2 linked regions of the Prochlorococcus marinus str. MIT 9313 genome follow. The protein of the gene in region 1 interacts with the protein of each later gene in a pairwise test. Links are inferred from orthologs where the notes say so. Each region holds a gene or a part of one and is shown on either strand. Other genes may lie near its edges. The genes, in order: AKG35_RS01090 and ftsZ.

Region 1 (6,180 bases):
CTACAGGCATTTATGTCGCCAACACCATTCCAGCAATGTTGCTGGGAACCGTGGCGGGTGTCTGGGCTGATCGCTGGCCGAAACGTCGCGTGATGGTGGCCTCCAACGCGCTGCGTGCTCTGCTGGTGCTCTTGGCCCCAGTTTGTCTCTTGCCAGGTCCGCATTGGCTGGGTCTGAGCTGGGGGTACTGGGCACTGCTGGTGATGACCTTTCTGGAGTCAGTTCTCACCCAATTCTTCGCGCCAGCCGAGCAAGCAACAATCCCTCAACTGGTGCCAAAGGAACATCTCCTGGCTGCCAATTCCCTGTATCAAGCAACCAGCATGGGCGCCACGATTGTGGGCTTTGCCCTTGGAGATCCAATCCTGCGTCTACTCAAACAAGCCTTCTTCTCCCTAGGACTGAATGGAGGGGAATTTCTGCTCCTACCGTTCTGCTACGGGATGGCAGCGATCAGCCTCAGCACGATCCAGATGCAGGAGCAGCCCCGCGAAAGCTCTAGAGAAAGTGTCTGGCAGGAAATCGGCGATGGTCTGCAGGTGCTTCGTCAACAGGCTGCTGTACGAGGGGCCATGCTCCACCTTGTTGTGATCTATAGCCTGCTAGCCGCCATGTACGTGCTGGCGATCACCTTGGCAGGTTCGATCAAAGGTTTGGGGCCAACTGGTTTCGGCATGATCTTGGCGATGAGTGGGATTGGGATGGCCCTGGGGGCTGTGGTGATGGCCCAAACCGGCCACCGCTTCAACCGCCGCAACTTGTGCGCAACCGGCCTGGGCACAATCGCCTGCACCCTTGTGCTGCTTGGGGGAGTGCTTGGTTCTCTGGGACCAACTCTTTTGCTATGCGGCTTGCTGGGCGTGGGAGCAGCCCTTGTAGCGATTCCAGCCCAGACCACCATCCAGGAAGACACGCCAGAAGCACAGCGCGGCAAGGTGTTTGGTCTACAAAACAACCTCATCAACATCACCCTTAGTCTGCCTCTTGTGCTGGCTGGCGCTCTGGTGAGCAGCTATGGGCTCGTGCCAGTGCTGTGGTTGCTTGCTGCACTGGCCCTAGTAGCAGCTTTATTAGAGCGCCCTTGGCAGCGCTGCTAGCTTTCACATTCGGCAGGAGGATTGCAGCAGGTGGCTCACATTGCCTGGCTAGGCAAAAAAACACCGTTCTGCGGCAACGTCACCTACGGTCTCAATACGACTGAGGCCCTAAGACAACGCGGCCATCAGACCAGTTTTATTCACTTCGACACTCCAGGCGGCCTTAGCAACGGCGAGAGCGCACTGTTGGCCAATGACCCAGAAGTGAGCCTTCCATACCTAGTGAAGTCACAGGTTTACACCATTCCCTTCCCTGGAGCGCAGCGAGAACTCAGAGAATCATTAGAAAGGCTGCAACCCGATCTCGTCCACGCCAGCCTCACCCTTTCCCCCCTCGACTTCCGGCTGCCAGAACTCTGCGAGCAAATCGGTGTGCCATTAGTGGCAACTTTCCACCCACCATTTGATAGCGGCATGCGCCACCTCACGGCTGGCACACAACAGCTCACGTATCAGCTCTACGCCCCTGCCCTGGCTCGCTATGACAAGGTAATCGTCTTCTCCGAGCTGCAAGCTGAGGTTCTTACCAAACTTGGAGTACAGGAACAACGACTCGCCGTGATCCCCAACGGAGTCGATCCTGAATGTTGGGCACCAACAAGTCCCCAATGCAGCAACCCAATGCAGCAAGAGGTGCTTGGACGTGTGGGGAATGAACGAATTTTCCTCTACATGGGACGCATCGCAGCAGAAAAAAATGTGGAGGCACTGCTGCGCGCTTGGCGGCTGGTAGAGACCAAGGGCTGCCGACTGGTCATCGTTGGCGATGGCCCTCTGCGTTCGACCCTGCAAAACAACTCAACCCCAACAAAAGAAAACGACGTGCTCTGGTGGGGCTATGAGTCAGATCTCAATACCAAGGTGGCCCTACTGCAATGCGCTGAAGTCTTCATGCTGCCAAGCCTGGTCGAAGGTCTATCTCTGGCACTACTAGAGGCGATGGCAACAGGTACAGCCTGCGTGGCCACAGACGCCGGGGCTGATGGGGAAGTGTTGGATGGCGGTGCAGGCATCGTCTTAAGCACACAGGGTGTCACCAGCCAATTACGCACCCTGCTGCCGGTGCTCCGCGATCAGCCCGTACTAACAGCCGAACTGGGCCGCCGCGCCCGTATGCGCGTGCTGGAGCGATACACCATCACCCGCAACATCGATGACCTGGAAACGCTCTACCGCGGCTTATTAGGAGCGACAAAGATGGCGGCCTAACTCAAGCCAGTTCACGGCTACGTTGAGCAGCTGCAACAACCGCCTCAATCAAAGCAGAACGAACCCCTGCCCGCTCAAGCTTGCGCAGTGCGGCAATCGTGGTGCCACCCGGAGAGGTCACCATGTCTTTAAGCTCCGCAGGATGCAGTTTCTGCTGCTTAAGCAAGGCGGCTGTGCCAGCAAGGGTGCGATGGGCAAGATGATGGGCCAAGGATCTCGGCAGGCCTGCCGCTACTGCACCATCAGCCATCGCCTCAGCCACCAGTGCCACATAGGCAGGGCCGGATGACGTCAACGCCAAAAAAGCATCCAGCTGCGACTCCGGCAATTCCAGCACCTCGCTCACCGGCAAAAACAATCGCTCAACCGCTAGGCGTTGCTCTGGCGTGACGCCCTCTCCCCAAGACAATCCAGTAAGCCCAGCGCCAACCAAGGCAGGGGTATTTGGAACGGCACGCACACAGGCATGAGCGGGGAAAGCCTGCTGCAAACGCGCCAAGCTCACGCCAGCAAGCACAGAAATCAACAGGTGCGGCCCATCTGCAGTTTTCTTAAGACGAGCTGCTGAAGCCGCTATCTGGTCAAGCTGCTGCGGTTTCACCGCTAGCAATTGAATGGGCGCCATCCATGCCTCTGCCGCAGTGGGATCATCTGCAGCTTTCAAACGCAGACCGATTGGCAACTGATCTGCGAGACGTTCAACACTTGCGCCACAGCCCACAACCGCAACAAGCTGCTGCGGAGCAAGCTCTCCCTGCTTCAACAACGGCAAAACAAGAGCCTGGGCCATTCGACCCAGGCCGATTACCCCCAAAGAGCAGGGCATGGAGTGATTAGAGGCCACCAGCGCTGGTGGCCTCCCAGGCCGGAACAGGCGCCGCACCAGTTTGTTGAGACGATGACGGTACTGAATCGTGATCCTGGCTCACCATCGATGGCGCAGAAGCCTCGTCATAACTGGTATTGGAAACCGTGACACAACTAGGAGCAAAGAGAAAAATGCTCTCTCCTACCCGCTCTTGGTGACCATCAATAGCAAAGGTGCCACCAGCAACAAAATCCACCGCACGCTGCGCCTGATCAGGTTCCATCATCGTGAGATTGAGGATCACAGTCTTGCGTTCTCGCAGGGCCTGAATGGCACGAGGCATTTCATCAAAACTCCTTGGTTCCATCAGGTTCACCTCAGCAGAAGTCGAACCAACCCCTGGCATACCAATCACATTGGAACCGGAGAAACCCCCGCCGAGATCAAAAGGGCTGGAGTCTGATGGCGTCGCCAAAGCACCGCCACTGGCATGATCACTTCTGTGATCAGCATCCATATGGTCATCGGTGTCGTAATCGAGGTCGTCGTAATCGCTGTCGAGATAGTCATCACCAGCGACGACAGCACGAAGACGGGAAATAAGCGACACCGGTGGAATCCTCTCGCGATGATGTGAACGTAAATCGGCTTAAAACCGACTGAAGGCAAGTTCCCCTTAGAGGAAGACTGCTTAACCTGACACCTAAATAGCGCTCTAATCAGGCCGGGGCAAGGGTTTAGACAGCATTAATGTCATCTACGGAAGAAGACTTAGCCATTGAACGCGCGCCAAAGAGAAGTGACCCCAACCGTAACCAGGTAGCCCCTGCATGCATAGCTTCAAGCCAATCACCGCTCATTCCCATCGAGCAATCAGGCAAGCCAAGCTGATCAGCAAGTTCACGACACTGCCCAAAAAGCTCCTGACGTTGCTCGAGTGAAAGCCCTATAGGAGCCATTGTCATCAGACCAATCAACTGCAAATGAGACAACTGGATCAGATCGGGCCAGGCCTGCTTGAGCTGCTCTTGAGAGAAACCACCCTTAGAGGGATCATCGCGAAATTTGACCTGCAACATCACCTGCGGGCAGCACTGCTCTTCAACAGCAATTCTTGAAATGCGTTCTGCTAAAGCCAGAGAATCCACGGAATGGATCACGGCAAAGGATCTCACCACTCCCCGCACCTTGTTCGCCTGTAGACGTCCAATGAAATGCCAACGCAGACCTTTGAGATCAGCCAAGGCCTCCAACTTGGGCAAAGCCTCCTGCAAGCGACTCTCGCCAAAATCCTGCTGACCAAGCTCGGCAAGTTGACGGATCAAAGTTGCGGGATGCCCCTTACTCACAGCCAAAAGATGAACTCCATCAGCAAGCCGATCAACCAGATCGTGCCAACGAGCAGACAACGTCACATCAACCTCAGATAAAGGTCTGAGCAAACAACTGCTGCCAACTCTCGTACTCAGGGGAGCGATCACGCCGACAATGGGTCAGATGAAGTTCGGCGTAATGGCGCGCGTCTTGATAGGGAATCACCTCAAACTGTGCCCCTCGAGGTTGCAGGGTGACGAGAAAAAACATCCTCTGGGCATAGAGCGTGGCGTAAACGTCTCGACCATCGCCGGCGGGGGCCACGAGATAGAGCATTCCGAACGTGGGGTGATTGAGATAGCGCTCGGCGCTCACCTGCAACAGTTCATCATCTACAAAGCACCGTACTTCCCACGCAAGCCAAGCACAAATAGCAGCAACATTGCCGAAGCGATGTTGAGCCAAAGGGACGCTCCAGTCAATAACACCTGAGGGCGGAACTGATCGGGCGGCAACAAAAGACCTCCACGAGCAAGCAAAGCTTCTGCTCCTTGTTCAGCTCGCAAGAGGATGTTGGCTAAAAGGCGTTCGCCCACTGAGAGAATCAAAGCAAAGGAGGCCTTGAAACCCAACTGCCGCAAGTTCACGGCTCGGCTAGCGAGAGACCGTAAAAGGTTCTGTAACTCCTCCTGCACCAGGGGTAGAAAGCGCAAGGCAAGCAGTAACTGAAAGCTAAGCCGATCGACAGGTACACCAATCAAGGCCAGCGGTGCCAGGCACCAGCTCAGAGCCCAAACCAAATCTTCCGGCTGGGTGGTGAGCAACATCAAGTTGACGCTATGCACCACAGTGAAGATGAGAGTGGAGGTGTTTAATCCCAACTCAGCAGAACGACGACTAACCACAAAGGGCCCCAATGCCAAAGGACCAAGGCGCAGGGGGCCAAGCCGCAGCAACTCCCAAGACAGACTGGTCACACTCGCCCCCGGCAGTTCTTGCGGCGAGCGCACAGCAAGGGTGGCAGCGGTTTCCCCCGTCGGCAACATCATGGCGAACAAGCCCACAAGAGCGCCAAGAAACAGCAACAGCAGCAACGATCGCCACCAGATCCGCACCGGCAGACCACTGGCCAAGGTGATCAAGAGAAGCGCAACAACCAAACCAATCCGCCACAACGAGCCAGCCAGTACTGGCGTGAGCAGGAACATCAACACCCAGGCCAGCTTCAAACGGGGATCAAGACGACGCAACCAACCAGAGTTGCCAGCCACGTACTGCCCGATCGGAAGCTGACGCAACCAGTCCATGACCTATCCCAAACGGTTCTGCTGACGAGCTAGCTCGCGTTCGGCAGCCCGTTGCTGTTTACCGCGCCAAAACAGCTTCAAGGGAGTGCCATCAAAACCAAGCCCTTCTCGTAACTGCCGTTCCACATAGCGGCGGTACGTATCGCCAAACAACTTCGGGTCATTGACAAACAAGGTGAAACTAGGCGGCCTGCTCGCCACTTGAGTGCCGTAATAAAGGCGTCCCTGGCGACCCCCACGGGACGTGGGTGGACTACGCCAACTCAAGGCTTCCTTCAACACCTCATTCACCACCGAGGTGCTCACCCGACGACGGTGCTGCTCAACTGCCAAGGAGGCCAAAGCAAAGATACTTTCCACCCGCTGCCCAGTGAGTGCAGAAGTGAACAACATCGTGGCCCAATCGAGAAAGTAAAGCTTGGCGCGCAGCTCTTTTTCAACCATC
Region 2 (6,151 bases), 130 kb from region 1 along the record:
CCAGAGGCTTTACCAACACCACCTCAAATGGGAGGGGCAAAAGCAGGATTGGTGCCAGGAGCAAATTGGCAACCAGTAGGCCAAGAATGAGGCCTACGGCTCGACTGACCAAGAGGTCGGTGGGCATGGTGCGAACCTGCTGCATCAGCCTTTGCCGCAGTCGCTGGAAGAAGAATCCAGCCAAAAGTCCAAAGCAGGCGCTCAACCCACTCAGGACCAACCTCAGTCGATCGATATTGATCGTTTGCTCTAGAAGCCGTTCGGGCAACAGCTCAACTCCAAGCCAGCCAGTGGCCGCGCCAGAGATCAGAAACAGCACCAGGATGAGCAGGTCAACCATGGGGTCAGATCGTGTCTGCTCGCTCCGGATGCAGGCAGCATGCACCATCCTCTGGAGCTTGGCCCGGGCAGATGTCCGCACCTTTGCGGATTGATTGATGAGAGAAGGTCTTGCTGTGTTGCCACCTCGCAGTGCCTATCTGCACATTCCTTTCTGCCATCGGCGTTGCTTTTATTGCGATTTCGCTGTCGTGCCCCTTGGCGATCATGCCAATGGGGCTAAGGGCTCTGGCAGCGCCTCGATTCAGTCTTATCTGCAGCTATTGCAACGGGAGATTGCGCTTGTCAAGCCTGGGCCAACGCTGGCCACGGTTTACATCGGCGGGGGAACACCATCTCTGCTCAGCTCAGCTCAGATTGGTGCCCTGTTGGATCAGCTACGGCAACGGTTTGGCGTTCAGCTTGGTGCAGAAATCACACTGGAAATGGATCCAGCTAGTTTCGATCAGGCTTATCTACAGGCCGTGTTAGCGGCTGGTGTCAACAGGGTGAGCTTGGGTGGGCAGAGTTTCGATGATGCAGTGCTCGAGACGCTTGGGCGCCGTCATCGTCGCCACCATTTACTGGAGGCTTGCGGATGGTTGCATCAGGCTCATCAGTGCGGAGAGCTGAAAAGTTGGAGTTTGGATCTCATCCAGAACCTGCCAGGACAGGAGCTGGTGGCTTGGAAGCAACAGCTTGTTGAGGCTATTGATACTGGTTCACCTCATCTTTCTATCTACGATTTATCTGTTGAACCAGGCACGGTATTTGCTTGGCGTCAGCGGCGGGGTGAGTTGGATTTGCCCGATAATGATTTAGCAGCTGAGCAGATGCAGACCACCAGTGTCTTGCTTCGTCAGGAAGGATTTGGCCGCTATGAAATCTCCAATTACGCCTTGCCAGGGCACGCCTCACGGCACAACCGCGTGTATTGGAGTGGGGCAGGGTGGTGGGCGTTTGGTCAGGGTGCGACCAGTGCGCCCTGGGGCGAGAGGCTGGCTCGTCCGCGCACAAGGGATGGTTACTGCAACTGGATTGAGGTTCAGGAGGCAGAAGGACTGGATTCCTCTCTAGTTGCGGCTCAGGCAAGACCCTTACCTCTGGATGAACGGTTGTTGGTGGGTTTGCGTTGCCGTGAGGGAGTTGATCTTGAGGCCCTCAGTAGGGCTTGGGGCTGGACTCATGAGCAGTGCAACGCTCTATTGCCGTCGTTGCAGGTGCGCTGGCAGGCGGCGTTGGATCGGGGCTGGTTAGAGCTGCATGGACGACGTTGGCAGCTCAGTGACCCCGAGGGGATGGCCATCAGCAATCAGGTTCTGGTGGAGATGTTGTTGTGGTGGCAGTCTTTGCCTGCTGATGCAGTTGCTTCACCCAACCTTGAAGGGCTTCTACGCACAGCTGGCGACCTTGGATCAATGGTTGACTGAAGGGGGGTTGGCTGGGAGTCAGTCCCAACAGGTCAGCGGTGACCCTTACCTGTCCATCGCAATCTTCGCCAGCGCCGATACCGATCACGGGGATGGTGAGTTGTTGACTCAGGCAACGAGCGATGGAACTCGGCACATGTTCGACCACCAGGGCGAAACAGCCCGCTTGCTCAAGTTGTTTTGCTTGTTGCAGCATTTGCGCTTGGCTGCGAGGGTCCTCCGCCTGACGGCGGTAGCCGAGCTGATGTACTGCTTGTGGAGTGAGGCCCAAATGCCCCATGACTGGGATCCCCATGCGCACCAGACGCTCAATGACTGCTAGGACCTCTGGCTCTGCTCCTTCTAGCTTCACGGCGGCTGCACAGGAGTGCTTGAGCAGGCTTCCAGCTGCAGCTACAGCCTTGTCTTCTCCGCATTGGTAGCTCAGGAATGGGAGGTCGCAGACGACGAGGGGCTGTTGTGGCAGAGGGCGAGTGAAACCCCTCCCCACCGCTTTGGTGTGGTGGAGCATCTGCTCCACTGTCACAGGCAGGGTGGTTGCATGGCACAGTGCCACCATCGCTAGGGAGTCTCCTACTAGAACCACATCGGCTCCAGCGGCCTCAACCAAGGCCGCACTTATGCCATCCCAGGCTGTGAGGATGCTGATCGCTCGCCCGTCCTGCTTGAGTTGAGTTAATTCGCTGGGGCGCATCTGCTTCTCCAGGCCCTCGAGGGTCCATTGCTAGCATCGTGTTGACTCGGACCCATGCGGCCGCGACGCCTAAATCTGGTCAGGACCGGAAGGGAGCAGCCACACGGGATGCTCGTGACAGGCGTGGACTCCGGGTCACCCACATGGATGAAGGTTAGATCTCGTTATCGTTGCGAGGTTGACGCTTGCGCAGAAATTCTGGAATTCGTGCGCCCGATTCGTTGGCTTCAGGCTGGCTATAGATCGATTGAGAGGCAATCTTGTTGATTGAGCGTTCGCTCCGGTAAGGCTGGTTGCCTTCAAAGCCTGTGGCGATCACGGTGACGTGAACTTCACCTTCGAGTTTCTCGTCTACAACAGCTCCAACAATGATGTTGGCTTCTGGATCGACCACGTCGTAGATCACTTCCGATGCGGAGGTCATGTCCTCAAGGGTCATGTCGCGACCGCCGCTGATGTTGATGACGCAACCTTTGGCTCCGTCGATGCGGGCCGCTTCCAGTAGCGGACTGCTGATGGCAGCCTGGGCTGCTTCTATCGCCCTGGAACGTCCTGAACCTTCACCAATCCCTAGCAGGGCCGTGCCGGCTTCGGTCATCACCGAACGCACGTCGGCGAAGTCCACATTGACAAGGCCAGGGCAGGTGATGATGTCACTGATACCTTTAACACCCATACGCAGGATGTCATCTGCACTTCGGAAGGCTTCTTGAAGCGGAGCTTCGGAGATGACGTCTTTAATGCGGTCGTTGGGGATCACAATCAAGGTATCCACATGATCGGCCAGGCGGCCAATGCCTTCAGCGGCCTGTCGCATGCGACGACGTCCCTCAAAGCTAAAGGGTTTGGTGACGATGCCCACAGTGAGCGCACCGCTTTCCTTGGCAACTTCGGCAACCACTGGAGCGGCACCAGTGCCGGTTCCGCCACCCATGCCAACGGCGATGAAGACGAGATCGACTCCTTGCAGAGCTTGTTGCAGTTCTGCTCGAGATTCCTCCGCCGCCTTCTGGCCGATGCTGGGATTACCGCCAGCTCCTAACCCTCTCGTAAGGGTCTGACCCAGCTGCACGCGGTTACTGGCTGCAGACTGAAGCAGGGCCTGAGCGTCCGTATTCATGACCCGATAGTTCACACCATCGAGGTCACTGAGAATCATGCGGTTGACGGCATTGCTGCCGCCTCCGCCGACGCCAATTACTTCAATGCGAGCTGATTGGCTGGGAAGGATCCCTGCGGTCTCCATGGAGGTGGACATGGACATGTTTTTGATCGCCATCTCCATTGTCGATGTCGAACCATTGAGGTGTTGATGCATTATGTCTGTGTGGGAGCTTTTCGCTGAAAGTTTCAACACAGTTGATTTTTTGCGCCATCTCTGTAACGGACATTTGGCGATTTCAGGTCATCTGTCATTGCTTTTGCTTGGCATGCCTTGCAGGACGATTGACCTCACTTAGAAGGTTGGGGCATTTGCAGTTCCGGTTTGGAGGGATCGCTCATGTCGATTGTTGTGCCTGTTTTATGGCGAAAACTTGACGGCAGGGTTTTGCTCAATTGGGCCACAGTTTCTAGTTGCTCCTTCAGCAGGGTGCTATTGCTGCCTAGCTGAATCAGGCCAAGGGTCTTGGTTTGCAGGCTGAGCTCTCCATCAGGAGCCACGAGGATTCGCTCTAGGGGGCTACCAAGCTGATTTCGTTGCTCCAGTACCTGGGAAATGGCTTGCCGTTTGCTGGCCGTCCAGCCTTCTACAGTCAAGTTTGTAGAGGGACGCTCGCCTTGTTTTGCCACGTTGAGTGGTATCCACATCGCAGTGCTGTCGACCATGCCCTGCTCTTGGCCATAGGCGCGTTTTCGTAGTGCATAAGCAACGGGTTTTCGTTCTTGAAGAGCCACATCTATTCCTGGAGGGAGTAGGCGCCTTTGCACGACGACCGAGTTGAGCGGCAGTTTGCGCAGCAGGGTCTGCTCTAGTTCTTTGGGATTGAAACCAAGAAGTGGCTGGGGGAAGTGGAGCGCACCGGCCTTGATCACGGTGTTTGTTTGGATGTTGCGGCTGCCTTGCACATGGATTTGCTTGGCGTTGTTGAGGCTCCATCCTTGGCTGAGTAGTACCCATCCCAGGCCTGCTGCAATAGAGATGAATGTCAACATTCGCCAGAGGTAGATCAGTTGCTCTCGGCGGCGTTGTTGGCGCAACCGGCGCCGCCTTTCTACCCCTGGGCCGTTTGCAGGCCGTCGATCAGGGGTGGATGAGCTCACAGGTCACAGCGTGCCCGGGCCATCAGCTGATCCACCCAACGGCGAGCCTGTTCTGCATCGGCAAAGGGCACATCCATTTCTTGGCCATTGCCGATCAGCCGAAGTCGACAACGGCCCTGAGATTCTTGGGTGAGAGGAGCTTCCCCTGAGGTCAGGGCCATCAGTTCCAGCATCTCCAGCTTGGTGACTTCAAAGTTGCCCTGCTCTTGGAAACGGCCTGCTTCAAAGCTGCTCCAGCTGAGCATGCCTTGTTTCAGTCGAGCAGCTCCTGAGCCGTCAAGTTTGGATAGCTCAGAGTCCTCAGCCCAGACGCGGAAGAGGTTTTGCCGCCGCCTCTCTAGCCACCCGAGAGCAGTGAGAAGCACAAAAACCAGGAGCAGGGGGAACCAGAGCAGACCGTGAATCATTGGCAGGTCAAAGATGGAAGTCCGGAATGCCATCAAGTTGGAACTTGTTTATTCTCTCGCTGTGATCACAAGTTGGCTCACGAGCTCTTCGAGCGTTACACCAGAAGCCTCCCAGAGCATTGGATACATGCTCTGAGATGTGAAGCCTGGCAGGGTGTTGATCTCATTGAGCCAAATTTCATTGCGTGCAGCGTTGTAAAAAAAGTCGACCCTGGCCATGCCATGGGCGGCTACGCAGCGACAGGCTTGTAACGCCAGTGTGCGGATTTGTGCTTCAACTCCCTCTGGTAGAGGCGCTGGAATGAGCGTATGGCTGCAATTTTCGCTGTATTTGGTGTCGTAGTCGTACCAGTCCGCATCAAAGCAAATCTCCCCTACGACAGAGGTTTGCAGTTCACGCTTGCCTAGGACAGCGCATTCAAGCTCTCTTGCGCTCACTCCCTGCTCCACCACAATGCGCCGATCAAGGCTGGCAGCCTTATCGAGACCGATAAGCAGCTCGTTGCGGTTTTGAGCTTTGCTGATACCGACTGAAGAACCCAGGTTGGCGGGTTTGACAAAACATGGGTATTTGAGTTTGGCCTCCAAGTGTTTGGCGACGCCTTGACGCGATTCGGTTTCAAGGAGATCTGCGGCATCAACGGCGGCGTAAGGCACCTGTGGTAACCCTGCTGCAGCGAAAGCGGCTTTCATGGCCAACTTGTCCATGCTGAGGGCAGAGCCGAGTACGCCTGAACCCACAAAAGGTTGTCCCATCAGGGTGAACAGGCCCTGCACGGTGCCGTCTTCGCCATTGGGACCATGCAGAACTGGATACCAGACCTGTACCCTTTCGCTCCCCTCAGGCAGTTTGGTAAAGCCCTGCGGGGCAAGCGGTGTCGACAGTTGTTCCGGTTTGGCGGGATGACCTTGCTTCAGCACTGCTTCGGCAACGCCAGCTGGCCACCAGCGGCCTCGTTGGTCGATGTAAATCGCAATGACCTCGAAGCGATTGTTGTTCACTTCGCTGCGTAGGGCTCCGACCACCGTGATGGCTGATC

Evidence for each region.
Region 2: the proteins of AKG35_RS01090 (region 1) and ftsZ interact in binary tests that used the Bacillus subtilis proteins (3 or more experiments, as listed by UniProt). The link is inferred for Prochlorococcus marinus str. MIT 9313 from one-to-one orthologs.

What each region holds. Positions count from the first base shown.
Region 1 is NC_005071.1:235,639-241,818, reverse strand. The notes cover bases 1,933-4,759. They hold AKG35_RS01090 (cell division protein SepF), read right to left. Parts: upstream 3,725-4,759; coding sequence 3,140-3,724; downstream 1,933-3,139. Other genes in these bases: AKG35_RS01080 (PipX family protein), read right to left, coding at 4,537-4,759; AKG35_RS01085 (YggS family pyridoxal phosphate-dependent enzyme), read right to left, coding at 3,852-4,529; proC (pyrroline-5-carboxylate reductase), read right to left, coding at 2,308-3,132; AKG35_RS01100 (glycosyltransferase family 4 protein), read left to right, coding at 1,933-2,306. In the rest of the region: AKG35_RS01105 (MFS transporter), read left to right, coding at 1-1,097; more of AKG35_RS01100, read left to right, coding at 1,128-1,932; more of AKG35_RS01080, read right to left, coding at 4,760-4,803; AKG35_RS01075 (CbiQ family ECF transporter T component), read right to left, coding at 4,821-5,735; ribosome biogenesis GTPase Der, read right to left, coding at 5,739-6,180. UniProt on the Bacillus subtilis protein: Cell division protein that is part of the divisome complex and is recruited early to the Z-ring. Probably stimulates Z-ring formation, perhaps through the cross-linking of FtsZ protofilaments. Its function overlaps with FtsA.
Region 2 is NC_005071.1:362,796-368,946, forward strand. Bases 1,652-4,449 are described here. They hold ftsZ (cell division protein FtsZ), read right to left. Parts: upstream 3,707-4,449; coding sequence 2,597-3,706; downstream 1,652-2,596. Other genes in these bases: panB (3-methyl-2-oxobutanoate hydroxymethyltransferase), read right to left, coding at 1,652-2,442; AKG35_RS01710 (cell division protein FtsQ/DivIB), read right to left, coding at 3,895-4,449. In the rest of the region: AKG35_RS01685 (PIN/TRAM domain-containing protein), read right to left, coding at 1-388; more of panB, read right to left, coding at 1,624-1,651; more of AKG35_RS01710, read right to left, coding at 4,450-4,704; AKG35_RS01715 (hypothetical protein), read right to left, coding at 4,701-5,111; AKG35_RS01720 (D-alanine--D-alanine ligase family protein), read right to left, coding at 5,160-6,151. UniProt on the Bacillus subtilis protein: Essential cell division protein that forms a contractile ring structure (Z ring) at the future cell division site. The regulation of the ring assembly controls the timing and the location of cell division.